DNA from 3 places in the Pseudomonas synxantha genome. Region 3 is predicted to be linked to each of the others. Evidence: predicted binding sites of a transcription regulator. Region 3 holds the regulator's gene; each other region holds the start of a gene.

Region 1 (8,013 bases), 1.8 Mb from region 3:
TCCAATGCCGCCTCTGCCGACTCGGTGGAAGGCTTGAGCATCAGGTCATCGGCATAGCCCATTGCCAGGGCAAAAATCTGCCGGGCTGCGCGTTGGGGCGAATCACAGTGAAACACACCGACGGCAACGCCGCGCTCGATCACCTCGGCAAGCATGCCTTGCCATTGGGCGTTGATCACCAGGTAAGCCTGGGCCATTTGCGCGTCGTGCATGGCCTCGTCCCAGGCGTCGAGCCAGAGCGCCCAACCTGCATCGGCAGTGCTGGGCAGGCAGTCGTGCAAGAACCCCACGAGCGCCTGCAGCGGTGGCGCATCGGCCAAGGGCTCGCGCACTTCGTCCAATTGCTCATTGGCAAAGCGCACAAAGGCTTCGCGGCGCAGTTCATCCCAGTCGCTGAAGTAGTGATACACATGACTGCGCGACAGCCCGGCATGTTCGGCCAGGTCACGGGTGGATACATCGGCAAAACCCTTGCTGCGAAACAGCTCCAGGGCGGCAGCGATGATCTGGTCTTTACGGTCGATACGCGGCATTGAGCAATTCCTTCAAGCGTGGACAGATAAGCGGCGCTTGCTTTTTGAGCGATCGCTCAAGGATACTTGAGCAGTCGCTCAATAATAGCGTCTATCACTCCTTTGGTGCACCTCATGACATCCGTCACCCCACACATTCTGATCGAAGAAAGCAAGAAAATCGGTCAACAGTCCGCCAGCCAGACACTCAAGGCAATTGCCAAAGCCTATCCCGGCAAGCTGTCTTGCACCTTGTCGCTGGTGGCGCTTGAGAACGCACTGTTGTTGGCTTACCCGCTGTTTGCCGGGTTCGCGGTGGATTCGATTATCCGCGGCGATACCACCAGTGCATTGCTCTATGCCGCCGTGGTCATGGCGTTCTGGGCCGTGGGGGCGGCGCGACGAGCGCTGGACACGCGCACGTTCACGCGCATTTACGCCCATCTCGCGGTGCCGGTCATCCTCAACCAGCGCCTACAGAACCACAACACCTCGAAATCGGCGGCACGGGTGGTGCTTGCACGGGAGTTTGTCGACTTTTTTGAAAAACACGTGCCAACCATTGCCACGGCGTTGGTATCGATTGTGGGCGCGGCGGTGATGTTGATCGTGATTGAGCCATGGGTAGGCATGGCGTGCCTGGCCGCGCTGCTGCTGTGCATAACCTTGTTGCCACGCTTTGCCCAACGTAATCAGACGCTGCACGAGCGCCTGAATAATCGTCTGGAAAAAGAGATCGGCCTGGTCGAAAAGGTTGGCGCGCCAACCCTGCGACGCCACTACCAGGTGCTGTCACGCCTGCGTATCTGGCTGTCAGACCGCGAGGCCGCGGCGTTCCTGTTTATCGGTGCGATCGCAGCCTTGCTGTTCGTGGTTGCGATCAGCCAGTTGGCCATGACCCCAGCGGTCAAGGCTGGCCATATCTACGCGGTCATGACCTATCTGTGGACGTTCGTCACCAGCCTGGACGAAGCGCCGGGCATGGTCGACCAACTGGCGCGGCTCAAGGACATTGGCAAGCGCGTGGATCCAGGGCTTGGGGAGCCCTGAGCCTCAACGAAACCGGTCGACCTCCTGACGCAAGCTTGCCGCCAAGGTCTCCAGCTCCTTGGCGGTAACCGCCAGGTTCGACACCACTTCGCGCTGCTCGCTGTTGGCCAGTGCAATGCTCTGCAAGTTGCTGCTGAGCAAGGTGGCGGTACTGCTCTGCTCCTGGGTCGCGGTGGTGATCGCAGCGAACTGCTGGCCGGCCGAGCGGCTTTGCTCGTCGATACGCGCCAGGGCCGAGGCCACGGCGGCGTTACGCGACAGGCCTTCCTGCATCAGCACATTGCCGTGTTCCATGGTACTGATGGCATTGCCGGTTTCCTGCTGGATGCTCTGGATCATCGTGGAAATTTCATCGGTAGCCTGACGGGTGCGCGACGCCAGGTTGCGCACCTCGTCGGCGACCACGGCGAAACCCCGACCCTGCTCACCGGCGCGGGCGGCTTCGATGGCGGCGTTGAGCGCCAGCAGATTGGTCTGTTCGGCGATGGCCGTGATTACGCCAACGATCCCGCCGATTTCCTGGGAGCGCTGGCCCAGGGTGTTGATCACCGCAGCGGTGCTGTTCAGGGCGGTGGCGATATGTTCCAGGGACGATGACGCCTCCTGCATCGAATCGCGACCAATGCGGGTCTGCTGGGCATTCTCTTGCGCCAGGCGCTCGGTATTGCCCATGTTGTCGGCGATGTTCAACGAAGTGGCGCTGAATTCTTCCACCGCGCCAGCCATGCTGGTGATTTCGCCGGACTGCTGTTCCATGCCTTCATAGGCACCACCGGACAAACCTGACAGCGCCTGGGCACGACTGTTGACCTGTTCGGCAGCGTTGCGGATATGCGAAACCATGGTCGACAGCGCGTCGCCCATCTGGTTGAAGCTGCGCGCCAACTGGCCGATCTCGTCATGGCTGGACACGTTGAGACGTGCGCTCAAGTCACCCGCGCCCAGGGCTTCTGCCTGGCGTACCAGGTCGCTCAGTGGCGCCAGCTTGCTGCGCAACAGCCACACCGTGGCACCCACTGCCAGCAACATCGCCAGCACACTGCCGATTACCAGGCGGATACCGACTTCCCAAGTCACGGCGCGAATCTCAGCCTTGGGCATGCTCGCGACCACCGCCCATGGGCCGCCTTCGAACGGCACCGAGACGCTGTAGAAGTCCTCGTGCTTGTCGCTCCAGAAGCGGCCAGCTCCCGGTTTCTTCGCCAGGTCGAGCATCACCGCAATGGCCTCATCCGGCGCCTGCACGCCAGCTGGCGCCACCAGCCAATGCTTCTGTTCATCCAGCAGCGCGAGGGAGCCCGTCTGGCCGATACGGAAGCGCTTGAGATTTTCAAACTGGGCGTTCTGGGCGTCGGTGTAATCGAAACCGATGAACAACACGGCGATGACCTTGCCGCTGCTGTCACGCACCGGGCTGTATTGGGTCATGTAGGAACGGTCGAACAACACCGCACGACCGATATAGGTCTGCCCCTCGGCAACGCGCTGGTAAGCCGCGCCCTGACGGTCCAGCACTGTGCCGATGGCGCGGTTGCCATCCTGCTTGGTCAGCGAGGTGCTGACGCGAATAAAGTCGTCGCCGCTGCGCACGAACACCGTGGCCACGCCGCCAGACATCTGCTTGAACTCATCCACCTCTTCGAAATTGTTGTTCAGCACCTCGTCTCCCAGGTAAAGGCTCGGGGTCTGCACGCCGGCCACCGCCACCGGTTGGTCAGCACGCACACTCAAGCCGGCGACGAAGCGCTTTTCAAACAGCCCGCTCAAACGCTGGGTACTTTCGCGCAAGGTGCTGTGGAAGGTATTGAGTTGGTCGGCAAGCAAACGCGCCTCGCTGGCCAGGTGTTCCTCACGGGTGTCGAGGTTGGCTGAGTCGAGGGAGCGCAGAGCGAAGACGGTACTGCCGCTGATAACGATAGCCAGAATCACGGCAAGTGCGAGACCTAACTGGGAGGCAATCCGGGCACGAGGTTGAGACATGGGAGCTCCTGGCCGAGGCCAGGATCATCCTGATCTCATAGCGATGCTCGGCAAATTATCTAGTGGGAAGCGTTGGTGCACGATAGTTCCAACATTCCTTCTTCGGCGGCATTTGCCAATACTTGAGCGAATCACAGGGGTATCGCGCAAACGATTGCACCATAGGCCTGCCACGCTCAATCGAGGTGCTCGACCCGGGGCAACTCCATCGCCTTGACTTCACCTTGAAGAAACTCCGCCAGCCTGCGCAAACGCTCGCCACCGGGACGAGTTTTCGGCCACACCAGGTAATAATTTTCCCCACTCGCCACTGCCGTTGGCCACGGCAGGCTGAGTCGCCCTTGCGCCACATCCTCAGCCACCATCAGCAGATCACCCATGGAAACGCCATAGCCTCGTGCCGCAGCGATCATGCCCAGTTCTAAGGTATCGAACACCTGCCCGCCCTTGAGGGATACCTGGGACGACAACCCCATGCGTCCCAGCCAGTTGCGCCAGTCGCGACGGTCGGGGGTGGGGTGCAGCAACTCGGCACTCGCCAGTCGGGCTGCGTCCCAGGGGCCATCGTCCAGCAGGTTCGGCGCGCCCACGGGAATCAGTAATTCCGGGAACAGATAGCTGGCTTCCCAGTCCGCCGGAAAGTGCCCGTAGCTCAGCAACACCGCACAGTCGAAGGGCTCCTGGTTGAAGTCCACCTCGTCTACGCTCATCCACGCGCTGGTCAGTTGCACCTCATTGCCCGGCTGCAATGCACGGAAGCGACTCAACCGCGCCAGCAGCCAGCGCATGGTCAATGTGGACGGCGCTTTCATGCGCAGGATGTCATCTTCGGCGTTCAGGGTATGACAGGCGCGCTCCAGCGCGGCGAACCCTTCGCGCACCCCGGGCAACAACAGACGTGCGGCTTCGGTGAGCTGCAGGTTGCGGCCGCTGCGCTGGAACAGGCGGCAAGCGAAATGCTCTTCAAGGGTGCGAATATGGCGGCTGATCGCACTCTGGGTAATGGACAATTCCTGCGCCGCACGGGTGAAGGAGTTGTGTCGCGAAGCGGCTTCAAATGCACGCAGGGCATACAGTGGAGGAAGACGACGAGACATTGGGAAAGCTCCGACGGCGCAATATCGGCACCCTACCAGAATCAATCCAGCATGAGTTTTAATCATGCGAATGATCGCATTTATCCTTTTGTGCAGTGGACGCAAAGCGCCGAGAATCAACCCTCTCCCAACACTCTGACTATTGAGCGTGATGATCATGCAACATCCGGCACGTACCGAGCTCTGGGCCATTCTGCGGCTGTCGGGGCCGTTGATTGCATCACAGCTGGCGCACATGCTGATGGTGTTGACCGACACCCTGATGATGGCGCGCCTGAGCCCCGAAGCCCTGGCCGGTGGTGGCCTGGGCGCGGCGAGCTATTCGTTCGTGGCGATCTTCTGCATCGGCGTGATTGCCGCCGTAGGCACCCTGGTCGCCATTCGCCATGGCGCGGGCGATATCGACGGCGCCACCCGCCTGACCCAGGCCGGGCTGTGGCTGGCATGGTTGATGGCTCTGGCGGCGGCATTGCTGCTGTGGAACTTGAAACCGGTGCTGCTGATGTTCGGCCAGACCGAAACCAACGTGCACGCGGCCGGGCAATTCCTGACGATCCTGCCCTTCGCCCTGCCCGGCTACCTGAGCTTCATGGCACTGCGCGGCTTCACCAGCGCCATCGGCAAAGCCACGCCGGTAATGGTGATCAGCCTGTGCGGTACGGTAGTCAATTACCTGCTCAACCACGCGTTGATCGAAGGCATGTTCGGCCTGCCGAAGCTGGGCCTGATGGGTATTGGCCTGGTGACCGCCATCGTTGCCAATGGCATGGCGCTGGCCCTGATGTGGTACATCCGCAGCAACCGCGCCTACGCGGCCTACCCGCTGAGCACCGGCCTGCTGCGCCTGAATACCCAATACCTGCGCGAGCTGTGGCGCCTGGGCCTGCCGATTGGCGGCACCTATGCGGTGGAGGTCGGGCTGTTCGCCTTTGCTGCGCTGTGCATGGGCACCATGGGCAGTACGCAGTTGGCGGCGCATCAGATCGCCCTGCAGATTGTCTCGGTAGCGTTCATGGTGCCGGCGGGAATGTCCTACGCAGTGACCATGCGCATCGGCCAGCATTACGGCGCCGGCCAGTTGCTGCAGGCACGCATGGCCGGCCGGGTCGGCATCGGCTTTGGCGCCATGGTGATGTTGGGGTTTGCCGTTGTGCTGTGGCTGTTTTCCGACCCGCTGATCGGGTTGTTCCTCGATCATGACGACCCGGCGTTCCATGACGTCATCGTCCTGGCCGTCAGCCTGTTGGCCGTCGCCGCCTGGTTCGAATTGTTCGACGGCGTGCAGACCATCGCCATGGGCTGCATCCGTGGCTTGAAGGACGCCAAGACCACCTTCCTGGTGGGGCTGGGCTGTTACTGGCTGATCGGTGCACCTTCGGCCTGGCTGATGGCGTTCACGTTAGGCTGGGGGCCAACCGGCGTGTGGTGGGGCCTGGCGCTGGGCCTGGCGTGTGCGGCAGTGAGCCTGACATGGGCGTTCGAGGCGAAGATGAAGCGGATGATTCGGCAGGAGCCTGAAATGCAGCCTGCCTTTCAGGCCGCACAAACAGAATAAAGCCCTGCTCGGTCAGAACTGTGGGAGGGGGCTTGCTCCCGATTGCTGAGTGTCAGTCACTGCATTTGCTGACTGACGCACCGCTATTGGGAGCAAGCCCCCTCCCACATTTTTAATGGCGTTCGCAACTTAGCCCAGCAGTGCCTGCTGGCTTTGCCCAAACATCAGGTATTCGACCAATTCCGGCAATGGCAACGGTTTGCTGATCAGGTAACCCTGGGCCTGGTCGCACCCGAACAAGCGCAACAATGCCAACTGCTCCGGCGTCTCTACACCTTCAGCCACCACTTCCAGGTTGAGGTTGTGGGCCAGGTTGATCATCGCGTGCACCAACTTGCGGTTTTCCTCGCGTTCTTCCATGCCACCGACAAAACTCTTGTCGATCTTCAACAAGGCGATCGGCAGGCTGTTGAGGTGCACGAACGACGAAAAGCCGGTGCCGAAGTCATCCAGGGAGAACCGCACACCGAGTCGGCCAAGGGCGTCCATGGTCTGCTTGACCAAGTCGCTGCGGCGCATCACGGCAGTTTCGGTCAGCTCGAACTCCAGCCATTGCGCTTCCACACCGCGCTCGGCAATCAGGCGACTGAGCGTTGACAGTAATTGGCTGTCCTGGAACTGGCGGAACGACAGATTGACCGCCATGTGCAGCGGCGGCAGACCGCGTTCGCGCAGGTCTTGCATGTCGCGCAAGGCCCGGGAAATCACCCAGTAGCCCAATGGCACGATCAGGCCGCTCTGCTCGGCCAGCGGCACGAACTCGCTGGGCGGCAACAAGCCGCGCTCACCGTGGCGCCAACGCACCAAGGCCTCGAGACCGACGATATGGCCGTCGTCCAGATCCAGGCGCGGCTGGTAGTGCAGTTCCAACTCATCGCGGCGCAGGGCCCGGCGCAGTTCACTTTCCAGATCGGCCAGGCTGCGAGCATTGCGGTTGATGCGTTCGTTGAAGATATGAAAGGTGCAGCCCTGGGTGCTTTTGGCCTGCTGCATGGCGATATGGGCATGCCACATCAACGGGTCGGCGCCGGCTCGGGCACGGGCATGGGCCACGCCCAGGCTGCAGCCGATCAGCAGGCTTTCACCATCCACCCAATAGGGCTCGGCCATCACTTCGGTGATCCGCTCAGCCATCCACTCGGCACGCTGCGGCGCCCGGCGGGTATCGATCAGCAAGGCAAACTCATCGCTGCCCAGGCGTGCCAGTTGGTCGCCGGCTTCGAGCTGGCTCTTGAGCCGCGACACCACCTGCAGGATCAGGCGGTCGCCAGCCTGATGGCCGAGGGCGTCGTTGGCATGACGGAAGTTGTCCAGATCCAGGTGGCCGAGAGCCAGGCCGCGGCCTTCGTTTTCCACCAGCCGCGCCGCCAGCAGGGTCTGGAAACCCTGGCGATTGGCGATACCGGTGAGCGGGTCCTGCTCGGCCAGGCGCTGCAAGGTGTTCTCCAGCACGCCGCGCTCGCGCACATGGCGCAAGCAGCGGCGCAGTGTGTCGGCGTCCAACGCATCCCGGATCAACCAGTCGCTGACACCCAGCGGCGCAACCAATGGTTCCTGCTCCAGCAGCAATACACACGGCAAGCTGCAACGGCCGGGGCCGGGTTGCAGGCTTGGTGTGGTCAATAGCACAGCACCCTGGTCGTCATCGAACAGACGACTCACCGAGTCCCAGTTGGGCGCACTGATCAGCACAGCCCCCTCGCCCATCGGCGCCAGGCACTCGCGCAACAACGCTGCCCACGCAGGCGTATCGGCCAGCAGCAGCAAACGCAAGGGTTCGACAGGCGTAGACACGCTAACTCCCTAGACTCGGCAAAAT
Region 2 (8,013 bases), 960 kb from region 3:
CGGTGTCGAACAGGCAAACAACCCGCTCGTTACGCGCAAACAGCTCCGGCACGTTTTCGGCGGTGGTCTGGTTGACCGAGAAAATCCGCCCTGGCACGTACACCATCTCGCGCAAGGTACCGGCCAGTGGCATGTGCACGCGGTGGTAGTCCTTCGGCGACAGATAAATAGTGGCGAAGTCGCCACCCATGAATGGTGCAGCCAGTGCCGCGTCGCCGCCGAGCAGTTCCAGCACGCTGAAGCTGTGGCCCTTGGCCTGGAAGATGCGGCCATGCTCGATCGGTCCTACCTGGCTGACGGCGCCGTCGGCCGGGCTGAGTACCGCGCCTGGGGTCGAGTCCAGCGGGCGGGCGTCGTCTTTCAAGGCGCGGGTGAAGAAGGCGTTGAAGTGCTCGTAGGCGGTCAGGTCTTCAACCAGGGCCTGGGACATGTCCACTTGGTAGCGCTTGGCGAACCAGGCGGTGAAGGCGTTCTTGAACCAGCGCACGCGGCATTCGGCAATGCAGCCGGCCAAGCGTGAGAGCAAGTGGTGCGGGAGCAAATACTGGCTGAGGATAAACAACTGCTTTTTCATAACTGTCCTTAAACCTTAAATCTCAACGGGGGTGTCGGGGTGGTTGCCCCATTCGCCCCAGGAACCGGCATAACCTTTGACTCGCGGATAACCGAGCGCCTTGGCCACCAGGTAGGTGAAGCCAGAGCGGTGGTGAGTCTGGCAATGGGTGATGATTTCTTTGTCGCGGGTCAGCCCGAGGTCTTCGAGGACCTGCGGCATGTCACGGCGGATACGGAGGTTGCGCGCCTTGTCCATGCCGGCGGTCCATTCGAAATTTACCGCGCCGGGGATGTGACCGCCTTTGGCCGCAAGCATTTTCTCGCCGGAATACTCCAGCGGGCCGCGGGCGTCCCAGATACCCAGGTCGGCGGCGCCGAGACGGCTTTGCAGGTATTCGCGGGTGGCGGTGGGGCCATCGTGCAGCGTTAGGCTGACCGGGCCGCCGACGGGGGCGGGGGCTTCGGTGGAGAGGGGGAGCCCTTCCTCGAGCCACGCCAGCAGGCCGCCGTCGAGGTAGTGATATTTCGGGTGGCCGATCACGTCGAGCATCCAGATAAAGCGCCCGGCCCAGCCGCCGCCTTCGTCGTCATAGACCACGTAGGTCGCGTCCGGGGTGTGGCCCAGTTCGCCGAACAGTTTTTCCAGGTCGGCTTGGCTGGGCAATAGGCCGGGTGCCGGGGGCTGGCCCAGTTGGGTGCGTTTGGGGTCAACGAAATGCGCGCCGGGGATATGCCCTGCGGCGTAGCGGGCGGCACTGGTGAGGTCCACGACAATCAGGTGTTCGGCATCAAGGCGGCCAAGCAGATCGCTGGATTCGATCACCAGCGGCAAGCCAGAGAAGTCAGGCATGTGAGGTCTCCTGGGCACAAATGTTGGCGATTAAAGACGGCGATTGTAGCGCAAGCATCAGGTGCTGCGGTTGGTAAAGCTGTGCAAGGCCTTTTCGATGCATTGAGCGGTTTTGCCGAACGCCTGCACGGTGGTTTCCGAGAACGGGCCGCCGCCCTGGTCCGCGACGATCAGCATCACCACGCGGCCGTTGCAACTCAAAGAGCGCAACAGCAAGTGCTCGCCGGTGAACAAGCGACGCAGGACCGGCGGTAGCAAGGCCGAGAACTGCGCATGGTTGTCGGGGCTGAGCCGCACCTGTGCGGATTTTTCCAGCAGGCGTTGCAGCAATGTGCTGTTGATTACATCCAGGCTCAGGTGCGCGGCGTCCTTAGGCAACCCGTCGGCCTGATGCACGCGCAAGGTACTCAAGGCGCGATCGGCCATGAACAGCAAAACCCGCTGCATACCGCTGGCTACCAAGGCGTTCTTGGCGCAGGTGGTCAAGTGCATGGCATTGGCGAAGCGATTTGGCTCGACCAGCAGCTCGGTGCAGTGCTTGCGCCATACAGCCAGGGACTCGGCGGTGGGCGGCGGCGCCGGCAGCAGTCCGCGATGGACCTTCTGCACATGCCACGGCCAGATCAGCGACAGCGCCGGGTGCCAGAGATCAGGCATCAAGGTGGTGCGGGCGCTGGTCACAGCTTGCTGGTGCACCTGCTGTTGCACGTCACTCAATGGCACCTGCAGGTAGAGGGCGGTCAGGTATTGCCAACGCTCGGTGTGCGGGCAGGTCCAGGATTCCTGGGCCGACATCGCCAGGCCGTTAGCCAGCAGCACGGTGTTGGCCGGCTGGTTCAGCCAGCGGCGCAGGTTGGGCTCGGCATCGAGCAGTTGCTGGTGGCGCAGGGCATCGTCTTCGCGGGCAATGTGCAGCGCCTTGACCAGCAAACGCTGCTCCGCCAGCAGCAGCTTGTAGCCCTGTGACACCCAGATCGGCAGGTGCCAGGCGTGGGTCAACTCCAGGCAAAGGTCGAGCAAGCGCACGCCGAACAATTCTTGCTCGACCTGGCGCGCCGACTGGCCTTTATGGATCACCCGCAGCTCCCATTCCTCCAGGAGCTTGGGGAAGGCGACGGCCATCGGCCACAGCGGTGACAGAAACAGCAGGCTGCCCCAGTGGATGTCCTGCCACAACCGCGCCAAGCGGCTGCCGAACAAACCGTTGGCTTGCTGGGACGCGTGCTGGCTCACCAGTAGCAATTGGCGCAACGCAACGGGGATTTCCTGGGCTGGCACCGAGGGCAGGCGCGCCAGCAGTTCCTCGGCACGCTCGAGGCCGAGGCGGTTAAGCGCCACTTCGAGGTTTTCCGCGGGTTCGGCCAGGCTGCCATGGGTTTGACTGTTGGCTTCGCGCATGACGCTGAGCACCAAGGCCGGACTGTCTTGCATCAGCTCGGCAATATCTCGCAATGAACTGCGACTATCGCGAATGGCCTTGCACACGCGTTCATGGCTGGCCTGGGGCACGGGCAGCAACACATCGTCCAGGCACTTGATCCAAGCGGCGAGGGTGGTGGGTTTTGCATTGGATACGGTCGTTTCGTTTGCCATGATTGGGGCGCGATCATCACTTGCGTTTAACACGCCCGGAACGGGCCGAATTGGCTTTTCGCCTTAACGGGCTATAGTCTGGCGCAGTTTTGCCGATAAGTAGAACAAGAGTTTTCCGCAACACCCAATATGTCCATGAACCCGACGGCGCAAGTACCCATCTCCTATGGCTAAAATTATCGGCATCATTGTCGTCATCGCAAGTGTGCTCGGAGGGTACGTCCTCTCCCACGGTAAAATCGCCGCGTTGATTCAACCTTTCGAAGTGCTGATTATCGGCGGCGCGGCGTTTGGCGCATTCTTGCAGGCCAACCCCGGCTACATGACCATGCATGTGATCAAGAAGTCGCTGGGCATGTTCAGTTCGCGCTTCTCACACACCTTCTATCTGGAAGTGCTGGGGCTGGTCTACGAGATCCTCAACAAGAGCCGCCGTGAAGGCATGATGGCGATCGAAGGCGATATCGAAGACGCCGCCGCCAGCCCGATTTTCGCCAAGTACCCGGCGGTGCTCAAAGACGAGCGCATGACCGCCTATATCTGTGATTACCTGCGCATCATGTCCTCCGGCAATATGGCGCCCCACGAGCTGGAAGGCCTGTTCGACATGGAGTTGTTCAGCCTCAAGGAAGAGCTGGAGCATCCGTCCCACGCCGTGACCGGCATCGCCGACGGCATGCCTGGCTTTGGTATTGTCGCGGCCGTACTGGGTATCGTGGTGACCATGGCCTCCCTTGGCGAGGGCGACCAGGCAGCCATCGGCATGCACGTCGGCGCGGCGCTGGTGGGGACCTTCTTCGGTATTCTTGCGGCCTATGGTTTCTTTGGGCCGCTTGCCACATCCCTGGCCCACGATGCCAAGGAAGAGGTCAACCTCTATGAAGCGATCAAGGCATGCCTGGTAGCGTCCGCGTCGGGCATGCCGCCGTCGCTGGCCGTGGAGTTCGGGCGCAAGGTGCTCTACCCGAAGCATCGCCCAAGTTTCTCCGAGCTGGAACAAGCGGTTCGCGGTCGCTAAGCCATGGAAAACAACCAGCCAATCATCATCAAGCGCGTCAAGCGCTTCGCTGCGGGGCACCATGGTGGTGCCTGGAAAATCGCCTTCGCAGACTTCGCCACGGCAATGATGGCGTTCTTTCTGGTGCTGTGGCTGATGTCTACCGCCACGCCGGAGCAGAAAATCGCCATCGCCGGTTACTTCAAAGACCCGATTGGCTTTTCCGAAAGCGGCACGCCCTTCGTGATCGACTTGGGCGGCTCTCCGCAGTTGGCGCCTGAACGCACCATCAACCCGGAAGTGCAGACCGAATCGCCGCAGGAAAAAATCCCGATCGAGCGCGATACGGTTGAAACCATGGCCGAGCAGGTCGAGCAGGAGCGCCTGGAGCTGTTGCTGCAGGAATTGCAGAACAAGGTTGAGGAAAATCCGCAGCTGCTGAAGTTCAAGGACCAGATTTCCTTCGAGATCACGCCCGAGGGGCTGCGCATCCAGATTACCGACGCCGCCAACCGGCCGATGTTCGACTCCGGCAGCGCGCGCTTGAAACCGTACTTTGAAGACATCCTGCTGGCCATGGCCGACACCATCAAGGCGGTGCCGAACAAGATCAGCATCAGCGGCCATACCGATGCCAAGCCTTACGCGGGCCAGGGCGACTTCGGCAACTGGGAACTCTCGGCCAACCGCGCCAACGCCGCCCGCCGTGCGCTGGTGGCCGGTAGCTATCCAGACCCGCAAGTGGCGCGAGTGGTAGGTTTTGCTTCCTCGCAGTTGTTTGATCCCAAGGACCCGTTCAACCCGGTCAACCGCCGCATTGATATCGTGGTACTGACCAAAAAGGCCCAGCGTGCGATTGAGGGCGACCAGCCGCCGCCACCGACACCGACCCAGGGTGACGGCGCACCAGGCGAAGTGCCGGTTGATCCGAATGCGCTACCGCCGGAACAGCAGCCGCTGCCGGCCCATGAGCTGCGGCAGAAGCTGAACCTGTTTGATGATGGCGGGGTGAAGGATCCTACGGTGCCTGCGCCGGCCTCCTAAGCTCCAGATACAACAAGGCCGCGATGATCGCGGCCTTGTTGTATCTACCGTTTCACTGTAGGAGCGAGCTTGCTCGCGAAAAACGTCAACGATAACGTGTGTATTCAGGATGCCCGTGTTGCTCTTGGGGTCTTCGCGAGCAAGCTCGCTCCTACAGAGGCTGGCGGTTTAGTAGCTGCTCTCAGGTAGGCTCGCAATAATCGACCGATAGCTGTTCATCCGCTGCTGTTGCACGCGGCCATCTTCCAGGGCCTTGAGCAACGCACAGCCCGGCTCGCGGTCGTGCTTGCAGTCGCGGAAGCGGCAGGTGCCGATCAGGTCGTTGAACTCGATGAAGCCCGCTTCCACATCGCTGCGGCTGACGTGGCCGAGGCCGAATTCACGGATGCCCGGGGAGTCGATCAATTCGCCGCCGCCGGGAAAGTGGAACAACCGCGCGGTAGTGGTGGTGTGAGTGCCCTGGCCGGACAGTTCCGACAGTGGGCCGACGCGGGTGTCGACTTCCGGTAACAGGCTGTTGACCAGCGAAGACTTGCCCACGCCGGACTGGCCGACAAACACGCTGATGCGCCCGTCCAACTGCTGTTGCAGTTGTTCCATGCCGTTGCCGTGATGGGCCGACACTTCCAGCACCGGGTAGCCCAGGGTGCGGTAGACCGCCAACAACGCATTGAGCGCCGGGGCGTTCTGCTCGTCGATCAGGTCGAATTTGTTCAGCAGCAACAGCGGGCGAATACCGGCATGCTCGGCCGCGACCAGGTAGCGGTCGATCAGGTTGGCATGGGGCTCGGGCAGCGGCGCGAACACGATCACGATCATGTCGACGTTGGCGGCTACCGGCTTGAGCTGGCCACGGCTGTCGGGGCGGCGCAGTTCGGTGCTGCGTGGCAATTGGGCGACGATCACGCCGATGCCCTGGTTGCCGGCACGCCACACGACTTTGTCGCCGGTGACCAGCGCAGGCAGATTGGCGCGCAGGTGGCAACGGGATACTGAGCCTGCGAGCTCGCCTTCCAGCGCCTCGACCTCGACCTGCACGCCGAAGTGCGCGATCACCAGGCCGGTTTGTTCTGGGCCCAGGTCGCCGCCCTCGAGTGCTTCCACGGCGGAGGATTCACGTTTGGCGGCGCGTGCGGCGCGTTCACCTTGAATCTTTTCGATGCGCCAGTTTTGGCGACGATTGAGCTGGCGTTTGGCCATTGGTGTTCCGTGTCGATAATGCAAAGGTTAGGTAAAACGGTCGCGAGTCTAGCACGCCCCCGCCTGCTAAACTGCCTGGCTACGCCAAGGTGCCAAGAGAATCAAGCCATGCAAAACCCACAGAACCTGATTTGGATCGATCTGGAAATGACCGGTCTGAACCCTGACACCGACGTCATTATCGAGATGGCGACCATTGTCACCGACAGCAACCTCAACACCTTGGCCGAAGGTCCGGTGATCGCTATCCACCATAGCGACGCCGTGCTCGCCACCATGGACGAGTGGAACACCCGCACCCACGGTAACTCCGGCCTGACCCAACGCGTGCGCGACAGCCGCATCAGCATGGCCGAAGCCGAAGCTGAAACCATCGCCTTCCTGGAAAAGTGGGTACCCAAGGGCAAGTCGCCGATCTGCGGCAACAGCATCTGCCAGGACAGACGCTTCCTTTATACGCATATGAAGGCACTGGAGAGCTACTTCCACTATCGCAACCTCGACGTGTCGACGTTGAAAGAGCTGGCTGCGCGTTGGGCGCCGGAGGTCAAGGACAGCTTCCATAAAGGCAGCACGCACCTGGCGCTGGATGATATTCGCGAGTCGATTGCCGAGTTGCAGCATTACCGCAAGCATTTCATCAAGGCTTGAAAACTGGGCGACTGCTGAACATGTGGGAGGGGGCTTGCTCCCGATGGCGGTGTGCCAGCCCCAGATGCATTGACTGACACTCCCTCATCGGGGCATGGGTATCTACACAACTTCTGGTGCGCCGCCGGCCCATGTGGGAGGGGGCTTGCCCCCGATGGCGGCCTCACAGCCGACCAGGATGTTCGGTTGGATCGAGTACATATCCATTGTTTAGTTGACGGCCGCTATTGGTTCCGCCCTTACGGCGGGTCACTTTCGAAAAGCGCGTAAGTAACCAAGATCAAGAGCGGCTCGCTTCGCATCGTGGTTACTGACGGTCGCATGTCAGAGTTGTGTAGATACCCATGCTCATCGGGGGCAAGCCCCTTCCCACACTTGAATGGGTTTGCAAATCCAAGTGTTGGAGAGCGTTTGCCCCCTTTTGGTGCCATCAGCAAATGATTAGACTGCCGGCCTCTCTGCAAGGATCGCCATCATGTTGCTGATGCTCTACCTCATCGCCATCACGGCCGAAGCCATGACTGGCGCGTTGTCTGCCGGTCGGCGTGGCATGGACTGGTTTGGCGTGGTGCTGATCGCCTGTGTGACGGCCTTGGGCGGTGGTTCGGTGCGCGATGTATTACTTGGTCACTACCCGCTGACGTGGGTAAAACACCCGGAATATCTGGTGCTCACCTCCGTCGCGGCGTTGGTGACGATTTTTATCGCACCGCTGATGCGCCGCCTGCGCTCGCTGTTTTTGGCGTTGGACGCCTTGGGCTTGGTGGCATTTACCCTGATTGGCTGCATGACCGCCCTGGAAATGGGCCACGGCATGTTGGTGGCGTCGGTCAGTGGGGTGATCACCGGTGTCTTCGGCGGTATTCTGCGGGATATCTTCTGCAACGACATCCCGCTGATCTTCCGCCGCGAGCTGTACGCCAGCGTGTCATTCCTGGCCGCGTGGTTCTATCTGCTGTGTCTTTATCTGGAACTGCCGAGTGAGCAGGCAATTCTGCTGACGTTGTTCAGCGGCTTTCTATTGCGCCTGCTGGCGATCCGTTTTCACTGGGAAATGCCCAAGTTCGTCTACAACGATGACGTTCACTGACGACCAGCGTGTTGCTTGAGCGCCCATTCCACA
Region 3 (8,013 bases):
CAAACGCCACGGCGATGCCGCTGCCCAGCTGCGAGGGGTCGGCCAGGTTGCCCATCACGTGGATCAGCCCCATTACCGCACCGATGATACCGATGGTCGGCGCGTAGCCGCCCATGCTTTCAAAGACTTTGGCGGCGTTGATATCACGGCTTTCCTGAGTGTAGAAATCCACCTCGAGAATACTGCGGATCGCTTCCGGCTCAGCGCCGTCCACCAGCAATTGCAGGCCTTTGCGTGCGTAGTTGTCGGGCTCGGCATCGGCCACGCCTTCCAGGCCCAACAGGCCTTCCTTGCGTGCGGTGAGGCTCCAATTGACCACGCGGTCGATGCCGCCTGGCAGGTCGACCCGTGGCGGGAAAATGATCCACACCAGAATCTGCATGGCACGCTTGAACGAGCTCAGCGGCGACTGCAAGAGTGCCGCGCCCACGGTGCCGCCGATCACGATCAGCGCCGCCGGGCCATTGGCCAAGGCGCCAAGGTGGCCGCCTTCCAGGTAGTTGCCGCCAATGATGGCGACAAACGCCATGGTGATGCCGATCAGGCTCAAGACATCCATCAGAGGCAGGCCTCCACCAGATGCTTGCCGATGTCGTCCAGGCTATAGACCGCGTCGGCCAGGTCAGCCTTGACGATGGCCATGGGCATGCCATAGATCACGCAACTGGCCTCGTCCTGGGCCCAGATGGTGCTGCCACCCTGCTTGAGCAGGCGTGCGCCTTCACGGCCGTCGGCGCCCATGCCGGTAAGCACCACCGCCAGAACTTTGTCACCGTAGGACTTGGCCGCCGAACCAAAGGTGATATCCACGCACGGTTTGTAGTTCAGGCGCTCGTCGCCCGGCAGGATTTTGATCGCGCCACGGCCATCCACCATCATCTGCTTGCCACCCGGGGCCAGCAGCGCCAGGCCAGGGCGCAGGATGTCGCCATCCTCGGCTTCCTTGACGGTGATGCGGCACAGCTTGTCCAAACGTTCGGCGAATGCCTTGGTGAACGCGGCGGGCATGTGCTGAACCAGTACGATCGGCGCCGGGAAGTTGGCCGGCAATTGCGTCAACACCCGCTGCAAGGCCACCGGGCCGCCGGTGGAGGTGCCGATGGCAACCAGCTTGTAAGCCTTGCGCTTGGGCGCTGGCGAATGAGCGCTCGGTGCCGCTGCGGTACGTACCGGCGCCACCGCAGGCCGAGCCACGGGCGCAGGCGCCGGGCGTGCAAACGACGAACTCGGCGCAGGCGCTGCGGGCGCAGGTGCCGCTGCCGGCGCAGGTGCGCTGAACAGGCTGCGACGGTTACTGCGGGAAATGCTGTGCACCTTCTCGCAGAGCATCTGCTTGACCTTCTCGGGGTTGCGCGAGATGTCTTCGAAATTCTTCGGCAGGAAGTCCACCGCGCCGGCATCCAGTGCGTCGAGGGTTACTCGCGCGCCTTCGTGAGTCAGCGAGGAAAACATCAATACCGGGGTGGGGCAGCGCTGCATGATATGACGTACGGCAGTGATGCCATCCATCATCGGCATCTCGTAGTCCATGGTGATCACGTCCGGCTTCAAGGCGATGGCTTGATCGATCGCCTCTTTGCCGTTGGTGGCCGTACCGACCACCTGGATCGTTGGATCAGCGGAAAGAATTTCCGAGACGCGGCGGCGGAAGAAACCCGAATCGTCCACCACCAGGACCTTGACTGCCATAAACACTCCGTTAGGCGGGGCGGGCATGACCGCCCTGCCCCACCAGAATCAAATACGCCGTGCGGCGTAACGCTTGAGCATGCTCGGAACATCGAGAATCAGCGCAATGCGACCGTCACCGGTGATGGTGGCGCCCGACATGCCCGGGGTTCCCTGCAGCATCTTGCCCAAAGGCTTGATCACCACTTCTTCCTGGCCCACCAGTTGGTCGACCACAAAGCCGATGCGCTGGGTGCCCACGGACAGAATCACCACATGGCCTTCGCGCTGTTCTTCATGGGCAGCCGAAGCCACCAGCCAGCGCTTGAGGTAGAACAGCGGCAACGCCTTGTCGCGCACGATCACCACTTCCTGGCCGTCCACCACGTTGGTGCGCGACAGGTCGAGGTGGAAGATCTCGTTGACGTTGACCAGCGGGAAGGCGAACGCCTGGTTGCCCAGCATCACCATCAGGGTCGGCATGATCGCCAGGGTCAACGGCACCTTGATGACGATCTTGGAGCCTTGGCCCTTGGTCGAGTAGATATTGATCGAGCCGTTGAGCTGGCTGATCTTGGTCTTCACCACGTCCATGCCCACGCCACGGCCGGACACGTCGGAGATCTCGGTCTTGGTCGAGAAGCCCGGGGCGAAGATCAGGTTGTAGCACTCGGTGTCGGTCAGGCGGTCGGCGGCGTCCTTGTCCATCACGCCGCGCTTGACGGCGATGCCCCGCAGAATGTTCGGGTCCATGCCTTTGCCGTCATCGGTGATCGACAGCAAGATATGGTCGCCTTCCTGCTCCGCCGCCAGGATCACTTTGCCGTTGCGGGACTTGCCCGAGGCTTCGCGTTCTTCCGGGGTTTCGATGCCATGGTCGACGGCGTTGCGCACCAAGTGGACCAGCGGGTCGGCCAAGGCCTCGACCAGGTTCTTGTCGAGGTCGGTTTCTTCGCCCACCAGTTCCAGGTTGATTTCTTTCTTGAGCTGGCGTGCCAGGTCGCGGACCAGGCGCGGGAAACGGCCGAAGACTTTCTTGATCGGCTGCATCCGTGTTTTCATCACGGCGGTCTGCAAGTCAGCGGTGACCACATCGAGGTTCGACACGGCCTTCTGCATGGCTTCGTCGCCGCTGTTCAGGCCCAGGCGCACCAGGCGGTTACGCACCAGCACCAGCTCGCCGACCATGTTCATGATGTCGTCCAGGCGCGCGGTGTCGACGCGCACGGTGGTTTCGGCTTCACTGGCGGGCTTTTCCGCCACCGCCGGCGCCGCTGCACGCGCAGGTGCCGGGGCAGCGGCTGGGGCTGGCTTGGCGACCGGCGCGGCAGCTTTGGCGGCAACCGGTGCGGCGGCGACCGCAGCCGCGGCAGCCGGGGCTACCTCGGTGAACTTGCCTTTGCCATGCAACTCGTCCAGCAAGGCTTCGAACTCGTGATCGGAGATCAGTCCGTCGCCGGCCGGTGCGGCGCTGCTGGCCGCTGGAGCCGCTGGAGCTGCGGCGGCAGTGGCAGTGGCAGCAGTGGCGGCGACTTCCGGCAGGGCTTCGGCTACAAACGTGCCTTTACCATGCAGCTGGTCGAGCAGTGCCTCGAATTCATCATCGGTAATGTCGGTGCTGGCGCTGGCAGCCGGTGCTTCTGGCGCAGCGGGTGCCACGGCATCGGCCGCGAACTGACCCTTGCCATGCAACTGGTCAAGCAGGGATTCAAACTCTGCGTCGGTAATGTCTTCGCTGGTCGGCGTGGCGACAGGCGCCGCCGGGGCTTCGGCTTCGGCCTTGACCGCATTGAGCGAATCGAGCAGCTGTTCGAACTCGCTGTCGGTCACATCCGCCTCGGCCTCCACCACTGGTTCCGGCTCAGCTTGTGCTACCGGCGCAGCCGCGGCCGGTTCCGCCAGGCGCGCCAGGGCCGCCAACAGTTCCGGAGTGGCCGCCGTGATCGGCGCACGTTCGCGCACTTCACTGAACATGCCGTTGACCGCATCCAGTGCTTCTAGAATCACGTCCATCAGTTCCGAGTCGACCTGCCGCTCACCCTTGCGCAGGATGTCGAACACGTTCTCGGCGATGTGACAGCACTCCACCAGCTCATGGAGCTGGAGGAAGCCGGCGCCCCCTTTTACAGTGTGAAAACCGCGAAAAATTGCATTGAGCAGGTTCGCATCATCCGGTCGGCTTTCCAGCTCGACCAGTTGCTCGGACAGTTGCTCTAAAATTTCGCCGGCCTCTACAAGGAAATCCTGAAGGATTTCTTCATCGGCGCCGAAGCTCATGGGTGTGCTCCTTAGAAGCCTAAACTGGATAACAGGTCATCTACGTCATCCTGACCTGACATAACGTCTTCACGTTTATCGGCATGAATCTGCGGACCTTCACCCTTGGCGAGATGTTTTTGTGGATCTTTTTCCGAGAGGATCGCTTCGCGGTCATGCTCGATGCCGGCAAAACGGTCGACCTGGCCGGCCATCAGCACCAATTTGAGCAAGTTGCTTTCCACTTCGGTGACCAACTGGGTCACGCGCTTGATCACCTGGCCGGTGAGGTCCTGGTAATCCTGGGCCAGCAGGATGTCGTTGAGGTTGCTGGCCACCGTGCGGTTTTCCTGTTCGCTGCGCGACAGGAAACCCTCGACCCGACGGGCCAATTCCCGAAACTCTTCAGCCCCCACTTCGCGGCGCATGAAGCGGCCCCAGTCAACGCTCAAGGCCTGGGCTTCGCTGGTCATGCCGTTGACCAGCGGCGTGGCGTTTTCCACCAGGTCCATGGTGCGGTTGGCCGCCGCCTCGGTCAGCCTGACCACATAGGACAGGCGTTCGGTAGCGTCGGTGATTTGCGAAATCTCTTCGGCCTGGGGCATGCGCGGGTCAATCTGAAAATTGACGATCGCACTGTGCAGCTCGCGTGTGAGCTTGCCCACTTCCTGGTACAGGCCGCGATCACGGGTCTGGTTAAGCTCATGGATCAACTGCACCGCATCGGCGAACTGGCCTTTTTCCAGGCTGTCGACCAAGCGGTGAGCATGTTTTTTCAGGGTCGACTCGAAGTCGGCCTGCGATGATTCGTTATGCTCCATAGCTCCCCCGTGGCAGCATCAATGACCGATGCGTTCGAAGATTTTTTCAATCTTCTCTTTCAAGGCCAGTGCAGTGAATGGCTTGACCACGTAGCCGTTGACCCCGGCTTGGGCGGCTTCGATGATCTGTTCACGCTTGGCTTCAGCGGTCACCATCAGCACAGGCAGGCTGCGCAGTTTTTCATCGGCACGTACATGGCGCAGCAGATCGATACCGGTCATGCCCGGCATGTTCCAGTCGGTTACCAGAAAATCGATGCTTCCGCTGTTGAGGATCGGAATCGCCGTGATGCCATCATCCGCCTCGACCGTGTTGGTGAACCCAAGGTCACGCAACAGGTTTTTTATGATCCGCCGCATCGTTGAGAAGTCATCAACGATGAGGATTTTCATGTTCTTGTCCAATTCGACCTCCAAGCAGTCTTAAACGCGCCCAGCACCTGGACGCGCCATTTCAATCAACAGGCGTTACACAAAAAGGACTGCCCAGGGCACCACGGTACGAGCCCGCGAACCTTGCGGCTTCACGGTAGCGTCTGCAGTGTCCCCACACTGCCTGTCAGCGCGCGCGCCACTCTCCCAATCGCCCCCGCAAGCGGGCCGCGCACTGGCTATGCAACTGGCTGACACGCGATTCGCTGACCCCCAGCACCTCACCGATTTCCTTGAGGTTCAGCTCTTCGTCGTAGTACAGCGCCAGTACCAGGCGCTCACGCTCCGGCAAATTGGCAATCGCGTCCGCCAACGCGCTCTGGAAACGTTCGTCTTCCAGGTCGCGAGACGGTTCGAGATGTGCACTCGCGCCGTCCTCGTGCAGCCCTTCGTGTTCGCCGTCCTGCAGCAGGTCGTCGAAACTGAACAGGCGGCTGCCCAAGGTATCGTTCAAAATCCCGTAATAATCGTCGAGACTCAATTGGAGTTCGGCCGCAACTTCATGATCTTTAGCGTCACGACCGGTTTTTGCTTCAATTGCACGAATTGCATCACTGACCATGCGCGTATTGCGGTGTACCGAACGCGGCGCCCAATCCCCTTTACGCACTTCATCGAGCATCGCGCCACGGATACGGATGCCCGCATACGTCTCGAAACTCGCACCCTTGCTCGCGTCGTATTTGGTCGACACTTCGAGCAGGCCGATCATGCCGGCCTGGATCAAGTCCTCGACCTGCACACTGGCCGGCAGGCGCGCCAACAGGTGATAGGCAATGCGCTTGACCAGGGGCGCGTAACGCTCGATCAATTCGCCCTGGCTGTCACGTGCCGACTTTTTGTAAAGGTTGTAGCCGCTGGATGTCATAGCACCGGTCCTGCGCTCGTCTGATGCACCAAACGCTCGACGAAAAATTCCAGATGCCCCCGGGGGTTGGCGGGCAACGGCCAGGTATCGACCTTCTGGGCAATGGCCTTGAACGCCAGTGCGCACTTGGAACGAGGGAACGCTTCGTAGACCGCACGCTGCTTTTGCACGGCCTTGCGCACACACTCGTCGTAAGGAACTGCGCCAACGTATTGTAAAGCCACATCGAGGAAGCGGTCCGTGACCTTGGTCAACTTGGCGAACAGGTTGCGCCCTTCCTGCGGGCTTTGGGCCATGTTGGCCAGCACGCGGAAGCGGTTCATGCCGTAGTCGCGGTTAAGCAGTTTGATCAACGCGTAGGCATCGGTGATCGAAGTGGGCTCGTCGCACACCACCAGCAGCACTTCTTGCGCTGCGCGCACGAAGCTGACCACCGACTCGCCGATCCCGGCGGCAGTGTCGATCACCAGCACATCGAGGTTGTCGCCGATATCGCTGAACGCCTGGATCAGCCCGGCATGCTGCGCGGGGCTCAGGTGCACCATGCTCTGGGTGCCCGAGGCAGCCGGCACGATGCGGATGCCACCGGGACCCTGGAGCAGCACATCGCGCAGCTCACAGCGGCCCTCGATCACATCGGCAAGGGTATGTTTGGGTGTCAGCCCCAGCAGAACGTCCACGTTCGCCAAGCCCAGGTCAGCATCCAGCAGCATGACGCGACGGCCAAGCTCTGCCAGGGCCAGGGACAAATTCACTGACACGTTAGTTTTGCCGACGCCACCTTTGCCGCCGGTCACCGCGATCACCTGTACGGGATGCATGCTGCCCATTTTATTTCTTTACCTTGTCTTGCTTAGACGCAGGCTACATGGCTTGGCCGCGTGAATCGCTTGCAGACCATCGATGTAGGTACATTTCACGGTGTTCATCCTGCCTTAACCGACCCGTTTAGCCGGGTGGTGGTAAAGGTCGGCGAACATATCGGCCATCGCTTCCTCGCTAGGCTCTTCTTGCATTTGCACACTTACGGCACGGCTGACCAACTGATGACGGCGCGGCAGATGCAGATCATCCGGGATCCGCGGCCCGTCGGTCAGGTAGGCGACCGGTAATTCATGGCTGATGGCCAGGCTCAACACTTCGCCCAGGCTCGCAGTTTCATCGAGTTTGGTGAGGATGCAACCGGCCAGGCCGCAACGCTTGTAACTGTGGTAAGCAGCGGTAAGAACCTGTTTCTGGCTGGTGGTTGCAAGCACCAGGTAATTTTTCGACTTGATGCCACGCCCGGCCAGGCTTTCGAGTTGCATGCGCAGCGCCGGATCGCTGGCTTGCAGGCCGGCGGTATCGATCAGCACCACGCGCTTGCGCAGCAGCGGGTCGAGGGCATTGGCCAGGGACTGGCCCGGGTCGACGTGGGTCACCGGCACATTGAGGATGCGCCCCAGGGTCTTGAGCTGCTCCTGGGCGCCGATGCGGTAGCTGTCCATGCTCACCAGAGCGATATTCTGTGCGCCGTACTTGAGCACATAACGGGCGGCCAGCTTGGCCAGGGTGGTGGTCTTGCCCATGCCGGCGGGGCCGACCATGGCAATCACACCGCCCTCTTCCAGAGGTTCGATTTCCGGCGTAGCGATCATGCGTGCCAAGTGCGCCAGCAGCATGCGCCAGGCCTGGCGGGGTTCTTCGACTTCGGCGGTCAAGGCCAGCAAATCGCGGGACAACGGGCCGGACAGGCCGATGCGTTGCAGGCGACGCCAGAGGTTGGCCTGTTGCGGCTTGCTGCCTTGCAGTTGCGTCCAGGCCAGCGAGCCCAGCTGCACTTCGAGCAATTCGCGCAGGCCGTTGAGTTCAAAGCGCATCGAGTCGAACACACGTTGGTCGACAGCGGCGGCCGGGGCTGGCGCAGCTGGACGCGGTGGCTCGACGAACGTCGGTTCTACCAGCGGCTCGGCAGCCGTCAACGGCAGG

The links. Region 3 encodes FliA, which starts transcription of late flagellar genes. Its sites were predicted from a motif close to CTAAAGTTTNNNNNNNNNNNGCCGNTAA; they were not measured.
Region 1: BLU48_RS27325 (methyl-accepting chemotaxis protein) is a predicted target of FliA. The motif match lies at 3,642-3,669, and genes of this name have one in related genera.
Region 2: motA (flagellar motor stator protein MotA) is a predicted target of FliA. The motif match lies at 3,070-3,097, and genes of this name have one in related genera.

The regions. Positions count from the first base shown of each region.
Region 1 covers NZ_LT629786.1:5,886,709-5,894,721, forward strand. Annotated here, with positions in the region: gene BLU48_RS27315 (TetR/AcrR family transcriptional regulator) at 1-533, opposite strand, end outside; gene BLU48_RS27320 (ABC transporter six-transmembrane domain-containing protein) at 648-1,562, shown strand; gene BLU48_RS27325 (methyl-accepting chemotaxis protein) at 1,566-3,542, opposite strand; gene BLU48_RS27330 (LysR substrate-binding domain-containing protein) at 3,719-4,639, opposite strand; gene BLU48_RS27335 (NorM family multidrug efflux MATE transporter) at 4,791-6,194, shown strand; gene BLU48_RS27340 (putative bifunctional diguanylate cyclase/phosphodiesterase) at 6,324-7,988, opposite strand.
Region 2 covers NZ_LT629786.1:6,749,290-6,757,302, forward strand. Annotated here, with positions in the region: gene asd (archaetidylserine decarboxylase) at 1-574, opposite strand, end outside; gene BLU48_RS31160 (rhodanese-like domain-containing protein) at 590-1,405, opposite strand; gene BLU48_RS31165 (HDOD domain-containing protein) at 1,463-2,998, opposite strand; gene motA (flagellar motor stator protein MotA) at 3,165-4,016, shown strand; gene motB (flagellar motor protein MotB) at 4,020-5,039, shown strand; gene rsgA (small ribosomal subunit biogenesis GTPase RsgA) at 5,208-6,239, opposite strand; gene orn (oligoribonuclease) at 6,348-6,890, shown strand; gene BLU48_RS31190 (trimeric intracellular cation channel family protein) at 7,363-7,980, shown strand; gene queG (tRNA epoxyqueuosine(34) reductase QueG) at 7,974-8,013, opposite strand, start outside.
Region 3 covers NZ_LT629786.1:869,618-877,630, reverse strand. Annotated here, with positions in the region: gene BLU48_RS04210 (flagellar motor protein) at 1-559, opposite strand, end outside; gene BLU48_RS04205 (protein-glutamate methylesterase/protein-glutamine glutaminase) at 559-1,689, opposite strand; gene BLU48_RS04200 (chemotaxis protein CheA) at 1,738-3,945, opposite strand; gene BLU48_RS04195 (protein phosphatase CheZ) at 3,957-4,745, opposite strand; gene BLU48_RS04190 (chemotaxis response regulator CheY) at 4,764-5,138, opposite strand; gene fliA (RNA polymerase sigma factor FliA) at 5,305-6,045, opposite strand; gene fleN (flagellar synthesis regulator FleN) at 6,042-6,875, opposite strand; gene flhF (flagellar biosynthesis protein FlhF) at 6,981-8,013, opposite strand, start outside.